Regions from separate parts of the Pseudarthrobacter sp. P1 genome, predicted to be linked through region 1. Evidence: riboswitches for the same ligand, from Rfam matches in the RefSeq annotation. Region 1 holds a riboswitch; the other holds the start of a gene.
What was found. Region 1 has a riboswitch for S-adenosylmethionine ahead of ACQCSX_RS17860 (hypothetical protein). Riboswitches for the same ligand answer to the same signal wherever they lie in the genome.
Positions count from the first base shown of each region.

Region 1 (5,644 bases):
GCGCAAGGTCAGGCGGCCGCTGATGATGTGCAGGACGTCCACATCGCAGTCCACCGCGTAAAGCTCGGATTCGCCGCTGCCGTGCGGGTCAATGGTCGCGCTGAGGATCTGCAGCCGGCGTTCGGAGCGGGCCGTCAGCAGCCGCTCCACGATGCCCTCACCGCCGAGGGAGATCCTGGGCCCCTCGTCCCTGCGGCACAGGTGGGTTTCCGGAACGGCAAAGAGGTCGCCGACGGCGATGGAGAGGACCTGGCAGAGCGTCACCAGCGAGGCGATGGAGGGTGAGGTGAGGTCCCGTTCGACCCGGCTCAGGAAGCCCTTGGTGAGCCCCGTCGCGTCTGCGACGTGCTCTATCGTCAACCGCTGGGCCTGGCGTGCCGCGCGCAGCCGCGAGCCGATCGCCACCGGGGCGGCACTGGGTTCAACGGGGAGCGCTTTCATGGGACACCTTTTTTCTCAGCAAGATCGTGCCTGAGTGACTTTACACACCTTGGCCGCCCTTGTTTGGCCACGGTCCCCCAGCATGCGGAACCCAACGGGTTCCGGGTTGCCGATTGACTGTAACCGTGATCACAGCATAGCCTAGAAGGCAACAGATGTTGCCTGTGAGGCAAATCTCATTGGGGAATCCCGTCCACATCACTTGCACTTGGAGTTCATCTCATGGCACTGAACATTGCCATTGTCGCCATCTACCTGGTGGCCATGCTGGCCTTCGGCTGGTGGGGCAAGTCCCGCACTAAGAACAACAGCGACTTCCTAGTGGCCGGCCGCCGCCTGGGTCCGTTCCTCTACACCGGCACCATGGCCGCCGTCGTCCTCGGTGGCGCATCCACCGTTGGTGGTGTGGGCTTGGGCTACAAGTTCGGCATCTCCGGCATGTGGCTGGTGGTCGCCATCGGCGTCGGCGTCCTGCTGCTGAGCCTGCTCTTCGCCGGCACCATCCAGAAGCTGAAGATCTACACGGTCTCCCAGATGCTGAGCCTGCGCTACGGCCAGGAGGCCACCAAGACCTCCGGCATCGTCATGCTGGCCTACACGCTGATGCTGTGCGCCACCTCCACCGGCGCCTACGCCACCATCTTCGTCGTGCTGTTCGGCTGGGAGCGCTGGCTGGCCATCGCCGTCGGCGGCGCCATCGTGCTGGTCTACTCCACCATCGGCGGCATGTGGTCCATCACCCTGGCCGACCAGGTCCAGTTCGTCATCAAGACCGTCGGCGTCTTCTTCCTGATGCTGCCGTTCGCCCTCAATGCGGCCGGCGGCCTGGACGGCATCCGCGCCCGCGTCGACGCCTCGTTCTTCCAGCTCGACGGCATCGGCATCCAGACCATCATCACGTATTTCGTGGTCTACACCCTGGGCCTGCTGATCGGCCAGGACATCTGGCAGCGCGTCTTCACCGCCAAGAACCCCACGGTGGCCCGCTGGGGCGGCTCCACCGCCGGCATCTACTGCATCCTCTACGGTGTGGCCGGCGCGCTGATTGGCCTGGCCGCCCGCGTGGCCCTGCCCGACATTGACGTGGCCACCCTGGGCAAGGACGTTGTCTATGCCGAGGTTGCCACGCACATCCTGCCGATCGGCATCGGCGGCATCGTCATGGCCGCTGCCGTGGCTGCGATGATGTCCACTGCTTCCGGCGCCCTGATCGCCGCCGCCACCGTGGCCCGCGCCGACGTCGTCCCGTTTGTGGCCAGCTGGTTCGGCAAGACCATCGACACCTCCGACACCGACAACCCCGAGCACGACGTCAAGGCCAACCGCTACTGGGTGCTGGGCCTGGGCGTGGTCGCGGTGCTGATCGCCATGATCACCCAGGACGTCGTCGTCGCCTTGACCATTGCCTACGACATCCTGGTGGGCGGTCTGCTGGTCGCCATCCTCGGTGGCTTGGTCTGGAAGCGCGGCACCGGCATCGGCGCGGCCTGGTCCATGGCTGTCGGCTGTGTTCTGACCCTGACCCTGCTGATCCTCTACTCCACGGGGGCCATCCCGAGCGCCGACGGCGTCTACGCCAACGAGCCCATCTACTACGGTCTGGCCGCCTCCCTGGTGGTCTACATCGTGGTCTCGCTGTCCACCAAGCCCACCCCCGCAGCCATCCGCACGGCCTGGGATGCCCGCGTGGCCGGCGCCAAGCTGGACGAGGTGCCCGAGGGCGCCGCATCGTCAGCCAACTAGGCTCCACCGCACTACACCTGCACTACATCGCCGACGGCGGTCGGGTTGCGTCATATGGCGCAGCCCGGCCGCCGTTGTAGTTGGCTTGGGTTTAGGCTGGTTCCAGCTTCAAGAGATGCGGTGCCAAGCTCCGACTGGCCGCACACCAACCCCATGTTCGCGGGTGGTTCGGATGAGGAAGCGGTCCGCGCCCGGCCCAAGACACACCGGCGCGGTCAAGAGCACCGACCGAAGGCTGTCCGCCATGGCCCGCACCATCCCCTCCCTTGCCGCCCCGTCCGCCGCCTCCGCGCCCGCGGGCGTCCGGACCCTGCCCGCGGTCGACGCCTTGTTGGGCACCGTCGAATTCCGGCTGGGCCGCTCCTGGTGCCGCTGGTGGTGCACCGACCCCGCCGCCCTGGGCGCCGCCCTGGACCGCGCCGTCGCCCCGCCCCGCTGGCACGCTGCGTCCGCAACCCTCGCCGTCGCCGTCGCCGCCACGGGCCGGCGCTCCGGCGTCGAGCTGCATTTCCGCCTCCACCCCGCCCGTACGCCCAACTAGGGCGCACTTATCGTCGAAAAACGCGCTGTTTTCGACGATAAATGCGCCCTAGTTGGGCTATGAAGCCAGGCGGCGCAGCTTCTCCAAGGACGTGCCCCAGCCCTTGACCGAATCGTCGAAGTCGAAGGACTCCGTCGCGAAGTGCTGCACGATGGTCATCCGGGTCCGGCCGTCCACGTCCTCGAAGGTGATCTTCATGGTGATCTCGAACGGGAACATTTCCGAGGCCGGCTCATGCAGTTCCAGGCGCGACGGCGGCTCCACCGCGGTGAAGCGGGCCACCGCCGGGAACTCGCCGCTGCCGTCGTCCATCACCATGCTGGCCTTCCAGAAGCCGCCGACGACGGCCTCGATCGCCACGCTGTCGCGCGGGGTGTGCAGATGCTCCGGGCCCCACCACTGCGCCAGCTGGTCCGGATCCGTCCAGGCCTCGAACAACACCTCGCGCGGTGCGTCAAAGAACCGCACGATGGTCAGCGTGGTGCCGTCCACCACCATGGATTCGCCCTCGCGGGCCAGTGTGTCAACGGTGTTTTCTGCGGTGCTCATTTCAATCGCTCCCTTTGGATTCGCTTGACGTGTTCATCCAGCCGGTCCAGGCTGCTGTCCCAGAACCGACGGTATTTCTCCATATAGGCGGCCACTTCCCGCAGCGGCTCGGCCGAGAGCCTGCTGGTGCGCCACTGGGCGCTTTTGCTTCGGGTGATCAGTCCGGCCCCCTCGAGCACCTTCAGGTGCCGGGAGATGGCGGGCAGTGAAATCTCGAATGGTTCGGCCAGCTCACCGACCGTGGCCTCCCCCTCGCTCAGCCGGGCCAGGATGGCCCGCCGGGTGGGGTCCGCCAGTGCGGCGAAGATCAGGCTGAGCTGGTCGGTGGCCATGTACGTATTTCACCAATCTGTTAATTAACCGCTGTGTTAAATATGATCCTCCGTGCGGGCGCTGTCAAGACCCCGGTTTCGGCAGGCCCAACCACCGGGGACAAGCCCAACCAACGGAGCGGGAATTTCGCCGGGCCGAAATCCAGCGGACAGGTTTACCGTCCAGTATTCAACCCGCCAACGGGCTACAGTGATGGCTGACCAGAGGAGATCCACCGTGCTGGAACGCACCCCTACGCCCGCCGACATCAAGCGTTGGCGCCAATATCTGGCGGACGAGCGGGCCGAGGCCGCCGTCTACCGCGACCTCGCCAAGCGGCGAGACGGCGAGGAGCAGCAGATCCTGCTGGCCCTGGCCGAGGCCGAGGGCCGCCATGAACAGCATTGGCTGAACCTGCTGGGCGAGCATGCCGACACTGCTGCGCACCCCTCGTTCCGCAACCGCCTGGTGGGCCTGCTGGCGCGCCGCTTTGGCTCGGTCTTTGTGCTGGCCCTGGCCCAGCGCGCCGAGTCCCGCTCCCCCTACGCCACCGACGCCGACGCCACCGATGCCATGGCCGCCGACGAGGCGATCCATGAGGAGGTGGTCCGCGGCCTGGCCACTCGGGGCCGCAACAGACTCTCGGGCAGCTTCCGCGCCGCCGTCTTTGGCGCCAATGACGGACTGGTCTCCAACCTGTCCCTGGTCATGGGCATGGCGGCCACCGGCGTCGATTCCAAGGTGGTGCTCTTCAGCGGCGTCGCGGGCCTGCTGGCCGGCGCCCTCTCCATGGGGGCAGGGGAGTTTGTTTCGGTCCGCTCGCAGCGCGAACTTCTGGACGCCTCCATGCCGACCCAGGTCACGCTGACCGCAGCTCCCCGGCTGGACCTCGAACACAACGAGCTCATCCTGGTCTATCTGGCCCGCGGCATGTCCCGGGAGGCGGCCGAGCACCGCGCCGCCGAGCGGATGGGCCAGTTCACCTGCGATTGCGACCCCAGCCTGTCGCTGCAGCCGGAGGAGTTCCAGGAGGCCAACGGGCACGAGACCCTGGGCACCGCGTGGGGTGCGGCCGCCGCCAGCTTCTGCTTCTTTGCCTCCGGCGCCATCATCCCCATCATTCCGTTCATCTTCGGCATGACGGGCCTCGGCGCCCTGGTGCTGGCCGCCGCGCTGGTGGGCCTGGCCCTGCTGGGCACCGGCGCCGTCGTCGGGCTCCTCTCCGGTGCCTCGCCGCTGTGGCGCGGCCTGCGCCAGCTGGCCATCGGCTTCGGCGCCGCCACCGCCACCTACGTGCTGGGCCTGGCCTTCGGCTCAGTGGTGGGCTAGCGGGCATCCGGGACGTCCGTTCCCGCCTGCGACGGCGCCGGTTGCCCATCCTGGACGGGGACGGGCGTCGCCGGTGCAATAGAGGAACCGACGATGGCGGCTGCCGGACCCACAGGTCCGGCAGCCGCCGCCGGTTCCCACGATGCCCGGTCAGCGCCGGGCGGGCTTCACCGCCACCACCGGGCCGTCCGCCTCCAGCAGGACCTCCTGGGCCGTGCTGCCCCAGAGGATCTTCCCCACCGGGGAGCGCCGGCGCAGGCCGATCACGATCATCGAGGCTTCGTCCTCCTCGGCGGTGCGCACCAGCTCCTCGGCCGGTGAACGGCCCCGCTGCGGCTGGCGGATCTCGTGCTCGACGCCGGAATCCGCCAGCAGCCGCGCCGCCCCCGCCAGGGCCGCCCCGGCGGCGATCGAGGCGTCGCCGGCCAGGGCGTCCCCGCGCGAGGCGTTGACCACTATCAGCCGTTCGCCGCGCAGGCTCGCCTCGTGGATGCCGCGCTCCAGGGCGGCGGCACCCTCCGGGGTGGGCAGATATCCGACGATGACGGGCATGGCCGTGTCCCCGCAGCTCAGCGCCGGCTGGCGGCGAACGTGGCGGCGGCGCTGTGCACCCGGGCCGGGCGCATGCTCACGCCGGCGTCCGGGAAGCCGGCAATCTCCACCCGGCCCATCTGGTGCACCTCGGCGACAGTCTCCGCCGTGTGCCGGGCAATCTCGGCCAGCGTGGCG
Region 1 is NZ_CP189584.1:3,793,664-3,799,307, reverse strand. Features, by position in the region: gene ACQCSX_RS17870 (helix-turn-helix domain-containing protein) at 1-441, opposite strand, end outside; gene ACQCSX_RS17865 (sodium:solute symporter) at 664-2,184, shown strand; SAM riboswitch class IV at 2,291-2,412, shown strand; gene ACQCSX_RS17860 (hypothetical protein) at 2,429-2,725, shown strand; gene ACQCSX_RS17855 (SRPBCC family protein) at 2,783-3,274, opposite strand; gene ACQCSX_RS17850 (ArsR/SmtB family transcription factor) at 3,271-3,606, opposite strand; gene ACQCSX_RS17845 (VIT1/CCC1 transporter family protein) at 3,800-4,915, shown strand; gene ACQCSX_RS17840 (universal stress protein) at 5,066-5,467, opposite strand; gene ACQCSX_RS17835 (polysaccharide deacetylase family protein) at 5,485-5,644, opposite strand, start outside.

Region 2 (5,644 bases), 420 kb from region 1:
ACTCACCTTCGGCTACAACGGCCTGGCCCGGATTCTGGGCAACGACGGCGGGCCGGGCGGCGGCGTCCGCTCCGGCGTGGACTTCGGCGGCGCTGCCCCGGGCGGATTCGGCGGCGCACCTGCCGGTGGTTTCGGCGGCGCGGGCGGAGGCGGCTCGGCGTTCGGCGGCAGCCCCGGGATCCTGCGCATGTTCGGCAACACCTTTGGCGGCGAGGTCTCGTGGCTGCTGCCGGCGGCTCTGATCTTGCTGGCCGCCCTGCTGTGGACCACCCGGCGCGAGCACCGCAGTTCCCTGCTGCGTGCATCGGCCATTCTCTGGGGCGGCTGGCTAGTGCTCACGGCAGGCATCTTCAGCTTCATGTCCGGCACCATCCACCCCTACTATGCGGTGGCCCTGGCCCCGGCCATCGCCGCGTTGGTGGGCCTGGGCAGCGTCCAGTTGTGGCGCCGTCGTTCGCACTGGGCCGCCCGCTCCACCCTTGCCCTCGTGGTCCTGGCGTCGGCCCTGTGGTCCGCCGTCCTGCTCAGCCGCGATGCCTCGTTCCTTCCCTGGCTCAAATATGCCGCCGTGGCCCTGGGCATCCTCAGCGCTGCGGGCCTGGCGTTCCGGGTGGACCGGTTCAAGCGGGCCACCGCCGCCCTGGCCATCACGTCCATCCTGGCTGCGGGTCTGGGCAGCACGGCCTGGAGCCTGGCCACGGTGGGCGTCGGGCACACCGGGGCCATCCCCACGTCCGGGCCGGCATCCGCCGCCTCCTTTGGCGGCGGGCCGGGCGGGTTGGCGGGCGCCGCCTGGCGGTTCAGGGATGGTGTGGATGCATCCGGAACACGGCCCGGGAACGGCGGACGGGTGCAGCCATCAGGCGGTGGTGCGGGTGCCGGCGACCTCGCACCGCAGCCCGGCAGGACCACGGGCGGAGCAGGTGCCGGTGGATTCCTGGGCGACGTGGCAAATGCCCAGCTCACCGCGTTGTCGTCCTCGACCACCACAAAATGGTCCGCCATCGTTTCGGGGTCCTCCGAGGCCGCATCGCTTGAACTCGCCAGCAACACTGCCGTGATTGCGCTGGGCGGTTTCAGCGGCACGGATCCGTACCCCACCCTTGCGCAGTTCCAGGACATGGTGGCCAACGGCCAAGTCAGCTACTTCATCTCCGGCGGCATGGGCGCCGGGCGCATGCCATTCGGCGGCGGTTCCTCCGCAGGAACGGGCGCGGGCAGCGTAGCGGCATGGGTTGCCGCCAACTTCACGGCGCAGACGGTGGGCAGCACGACCGTCTACAAACTGGCCAGGTAGCCTCGCTCGACCAGCGAAACCCTGCGGCGCGACGGTCCACCCCCTCCAGGACACCGGAGTGGCGCCGTCCCGGATAGCATTGGACGTCGCCGGTGCAGTTGGGTGTCCCGGTTAGAGTTCCAGGGCGGTTCGGGCTGGCAAGCTCGACGACCGAACCCGCCTGTGCCCGTGCCCGCTAGGGACCCGCAGCCGGGTCTCGACGAGTTCGACCAGCGGCCTGGTCGAGCTCGTTGAGACCCAGCCATGACTACAACGGGAAGAAGCTCTTCCGCAGCAGGGCGCCGAGCTGGGCGGTCTCGGTCAGGAAACCGTCGTGGCCGATGGCGGAGTCGATGCTGTGCACCTCAACATCCCCGGGCAGCGCCGCCGCCAGGGCGTCCGACTGCTCGGGGAAGTACAGCCTGTCGCTCGTCACCGAGGCCACCAGGAACTCCACCTCGGACGCCGCCGCCAGGGCAGCCTCCAGCGAACCCCGGCCGCGGCCGACGTCATGGCTCATCAGGGCCTCGGTGATCGCGATGTAGCTGTTGGCGTCGAACCGGCCCACCAACTTGCGCGCCTGGTGGTCCAGGTAGCTCTCCACCTGGTACCGCTCCCCCGCCAGGCCAGACGGTGCCGCCAGCCGCGAAGGCCCCACGGGGTTTTCGCCGTCCTGGGCGGTGCGGCCGAAACGGACGGCCATCTCCTCCTCGGACCGGTAGCTGATGTGCGCAATCCGCCGGGCAATGCCCAGGCCCGCCGTCGGCGCGGTGCCGTCGTAGTAGTCCCCGCCGGCAAAGTGCGCATCGGCACGGATCGCCAGCACCTGCACCTGGGCGAGGGCGATCTGCTCGGCCGTGCTGGCCGCGCAGGAGGCAATCACGGCACAGCGCTGAACCCTCTCGGGCAGAGTCGCCGCCCATTCCAGCGCGCGTGCCCCGCCCATGGATCCGCCCACCACCGCGTACCAGGACGCAATGCCGAGCAGGTCCGCCAGCCGTGCCTCCGCCGCAACGGAATCGCGCAGCGTGGTGAACGGGAAGCGGGAGCCGTAGGGGGTGCCGTCCGCGGCAATCGAGGACGGTCCGGTGGTGCCGTAGCAGCCGCCGAGGATGTTGGCCGAGACCACAAAGTACCGCTCCGTGTCGATCACCCGGCCCGGACCAACCAGCCCCTCCCACCAGCCGTCCTCCTCCGTGGCGCCGCGGCTGACGTGCGTGCTGCCGGTCAGCGCGTGCTGGATGAGGACGGCGTTGGAGGCATCCGCGTTGAGCGTTCCCCAGGTTTCGAACGCGAGCGTGACATCCTCCAGGGTGCCGCCGGCTTCGAGCTCCAGCGCACCCACGGGGGCATAGCGGAGCTCGCCGTCGGACGACGGCCCGGCATGGGCCAGCGAGGCCCCGCTCAGGCCGTCGTCGCCGAGGAGCTCCGGCTCGGAAGAATACACGCGAAAGATTCCCAGGGTTTCGGCGGAAACGCTCACGCGCTCTTGGCGGCCCGGAAGCCGGCTTCGAGGTCCGCGATGATGTCCGCGACGTTTTCGATGCCGACGGAGAGGCGCACCAGTCCGGGGCGGACGCCGGCGGCCAGCTGCTGCTCGGGGCTGAGCTGGGCGTGCGTGGTGGAGGCCGGGTGGATGACAAGCGAGCGGACGTCGCCGATGTTGGCAACATGCGAGTGCAGTTCCAGCCCGTCGACAAAGCGCTTGCCCGCCTCTTCGCCGCCCTTGATGTCGAAGGCGATAACGGCGCCAGTGCCCTTGGGGCCATACTTGCGGCCGCGCTCGTACCAGGGGCTGGACGGCAGGCCGGCGTAGGCCACGGCCTCCACATCGGCATTCTTTTCCAGCCAGTCGGCGACGGCGCGGGCGTTCTCCACGTGCCGCTCCACGCGCAGGCTCAAGGTCTCCAGACCCTGCGCGATGAGGAAGGCGTTGAAGGGGGCGACGGCGGAGCCGAGGTCGCGCAGCAGCTGGACGCGCGCCTTGAGGATGTAGGAGAGATTGGCACCGAGTGCACCGTCGGCACCCAGGTCGCGGCCGTAGACCAGGCCGTTGTAGCTCTCGTCGGGGGTGTTGAAGCCGGGGAACTTCTCCGGGTCCTTCGTGTAGTCGAACGTGCCGCCGTCGACAATCACGCCGGCAATGGCGCTGCCGTGGCCGCCCAGGTACTTCGTGGCGGAGTGGATCACGACGTCGGCGCCCCACTCGAGCGGGCGGATCAGGTACGGCGTGGCCAGGGTGTTGTCCACCAGCAGCGGTACGCCGGCCTCGTGGGCCACGGCGCTGATGCCCTCGATGTCCAGCACGTCCTGGCGCGGGTTGGAGACGACCTCGCCAAAGAACAGCTTGGTGTTGGGGCGGACGGCGTTGCGCCAGTCATCCAGGTTGTCCGGGTCGGCCACGAAGGTGACCTCGACGCCGAACTTCTTCAGCGTCTGGGCGAACAGGTTGTAGGTTCCGCCATAGATGCTGGGGCTGGAGACGATGTGGTCCCCGGCCTCGGCAATGTTGAGCACCGCAAAGGTCGTCGCAGCTTGGCCGGAGGAGAGCAGCAGAGCCGCAAGGCCGCCCTCAAGGCTGGCGATCCGCTGCTCCACCGCGTCCTGGGTGGGGTTGCCGATGCGTGTGTAGATGGGTTCCAGTTCGGCGAGCGCGAAGCGGTTGGCCGCACTCTCTGCACTGGGGAAGACGAACGACGTCGTCTGGTAGATGGGCAGGGCACGGGCGCCGGTGGTGGCGTCGGGCTGCTGGCCTACGTGGATCTGACGGGTTTCAAATGACCAACCGGTGCTCACAAGGGGCTCCTCATGCTCTGGGGCCTTCAGGGTGCACCGGTGGCCCACCGCCACGGGAGGCCCCGGCCGGTGGGCCAGGATGCACCTGTAGCCCGCGCTTGCCCTGGACCGATTGGCCAAGGCCAGGTCTTCACCCGGGGCACCCCACCGCGGAGGAGGGTTGCCGGCCAGCGAGCCGGGGCTTGTCGCTGACACTCATGACCTACGTTCAGTGTGGGAGAGGCCCGCGGCGGGACGCAAGAATGTGACGTTTATATGACAGTGCCTATGTGGTGGCGTCATCCAGCCGGAGCGACAGGGAGATCCGCTTGCGCGCCGGATCCACATCGAGCACCTTGACCTTGACGACGTCGCCGGACTTCACCACCTCGCGCGGGTCGGCGATCCGCCGGGTGCTCATGGCGGAGATGTGGACCAGGCCGTCCTGGTGCACGCCGATGTCCACGAACGCCCCGAACGCTGCCACGTTGGACACCGTCCCCTCCAGCACCATGCCGGCGCGCAGATCGGTGATCTTCTCCACCCCCTCGGCAAAGGTGGCGGTGGCGAAGCGCGGGCGCGGGTCCCGGCCCGGCTTGGGCAGCTCCGCCAGGATATCCGCCACCGTGGGCAGGCCGAAGCTGCCGTCCACAAAGCGGGCCGGGTCCAGGGCGGCGACGGCGGCCGCACCGGCACCCGGTGCCTTGGCTCCGGCCGCGGCAAGCACCTTCCTGGCCACGGGGTAGGCCTCGGGGTGGATGCTGGTGGCATCCAGCGGCTCCGCTCCGCCGGTGATGCGCAGGAAGCCGGCGCACTGTTCAAACGCCTTCGCGCCCAGCCGCGGCACCTTCTTCAACGCCGCGCGGCTGGCGAACGGCCCGTGCTCGTTGCGGTAGGCCACAATGTTCTCGCTCAGCAGCGGGCCCACGCCCGCCACCCGGGCCAGCAGCGCCGGGGAGGCCGTGTTCACGTCCACACCGACGGCGTTCACGCAGTCCTCGACGACGGCGTCCAGGGCGCGGTCCAGCCGGGCCGGGGTGAGGTCGTGCTGGTACTGCCCCACGCCGATGGATTTGGGCTCAATCTTCACCAGCTCGGCCAGCGGGTCCTGCAGCCGGCGGGCGATCGAGACGGCGCCGCGCAGCGAGACGTCCATGCCGGGCAGCTCCGCGGAGGCCAGCGCCGAGGCGGAGTAGACGCTGGCCCCGGCCTCCGAGACCACCACCTTGGCCGGCGCTGCGCCGTCGCGCTTCTTCAGCTCGGCCAGCAACTGGGCGGCCAGCTTGTCCGTCTCCCGGGAGGCGGTGCCGTTGCCGATCGCCACCAGCTCCACCTGGTGCTTGTGAGACAGCGCCACCAGCGTCGCCAGGGACTCGTCCCAACGCTTGGCCGGGACGTGCGGGTAGATGGTGTCGGTGGCCACCACCTGGCCGGTGCCGTCCACCACCGCCACCTTCACTCCCGTGCGCAGGCCCGGGTCCAGGCCGAGGGTGGCCCGGTTGCCGGCCGGCGCTGCCAGCAGCACATCTCGCAGGTTCGCGGCGAAGACCTGAACCGCCTCCTCCTCGGCGGCGGCAAAGAGCTTGCCACGGG
Region 2 is NZ_CP189584.1:4,218,490-4,224,133, reverse strand. Features, by position in the region: gene ACQCSX_RS19670 (glycosyltransferase family 39 protein) at 1-1,297, shown strand, start outside; gene metX (homoserine O-acetyltransferase MetX) at 1,545-2,684, opposite strand; gene ACQCSX_RS19660 (bifunctional o-acetylhomoserine/o-acetylserine sulfhydrylase) at 2,756-4,072, opposite strand; SAM riboswitch class IV at 4,162-4,275, opposite strand; gene ACQCSX_RS19655 (Tex family protein) at 4,338-5,644, opposite strand, start outside.
Region 2: another riboswitch for S-adenosylmethionine. It lies ahead of ACQCSX_RS19660 (bifunctional o-acetylhomoserine/o-acetylserine sulfhydrylase); the one in region 1 lies ahead of ACQCSX_RS17860 (hypothetical protein).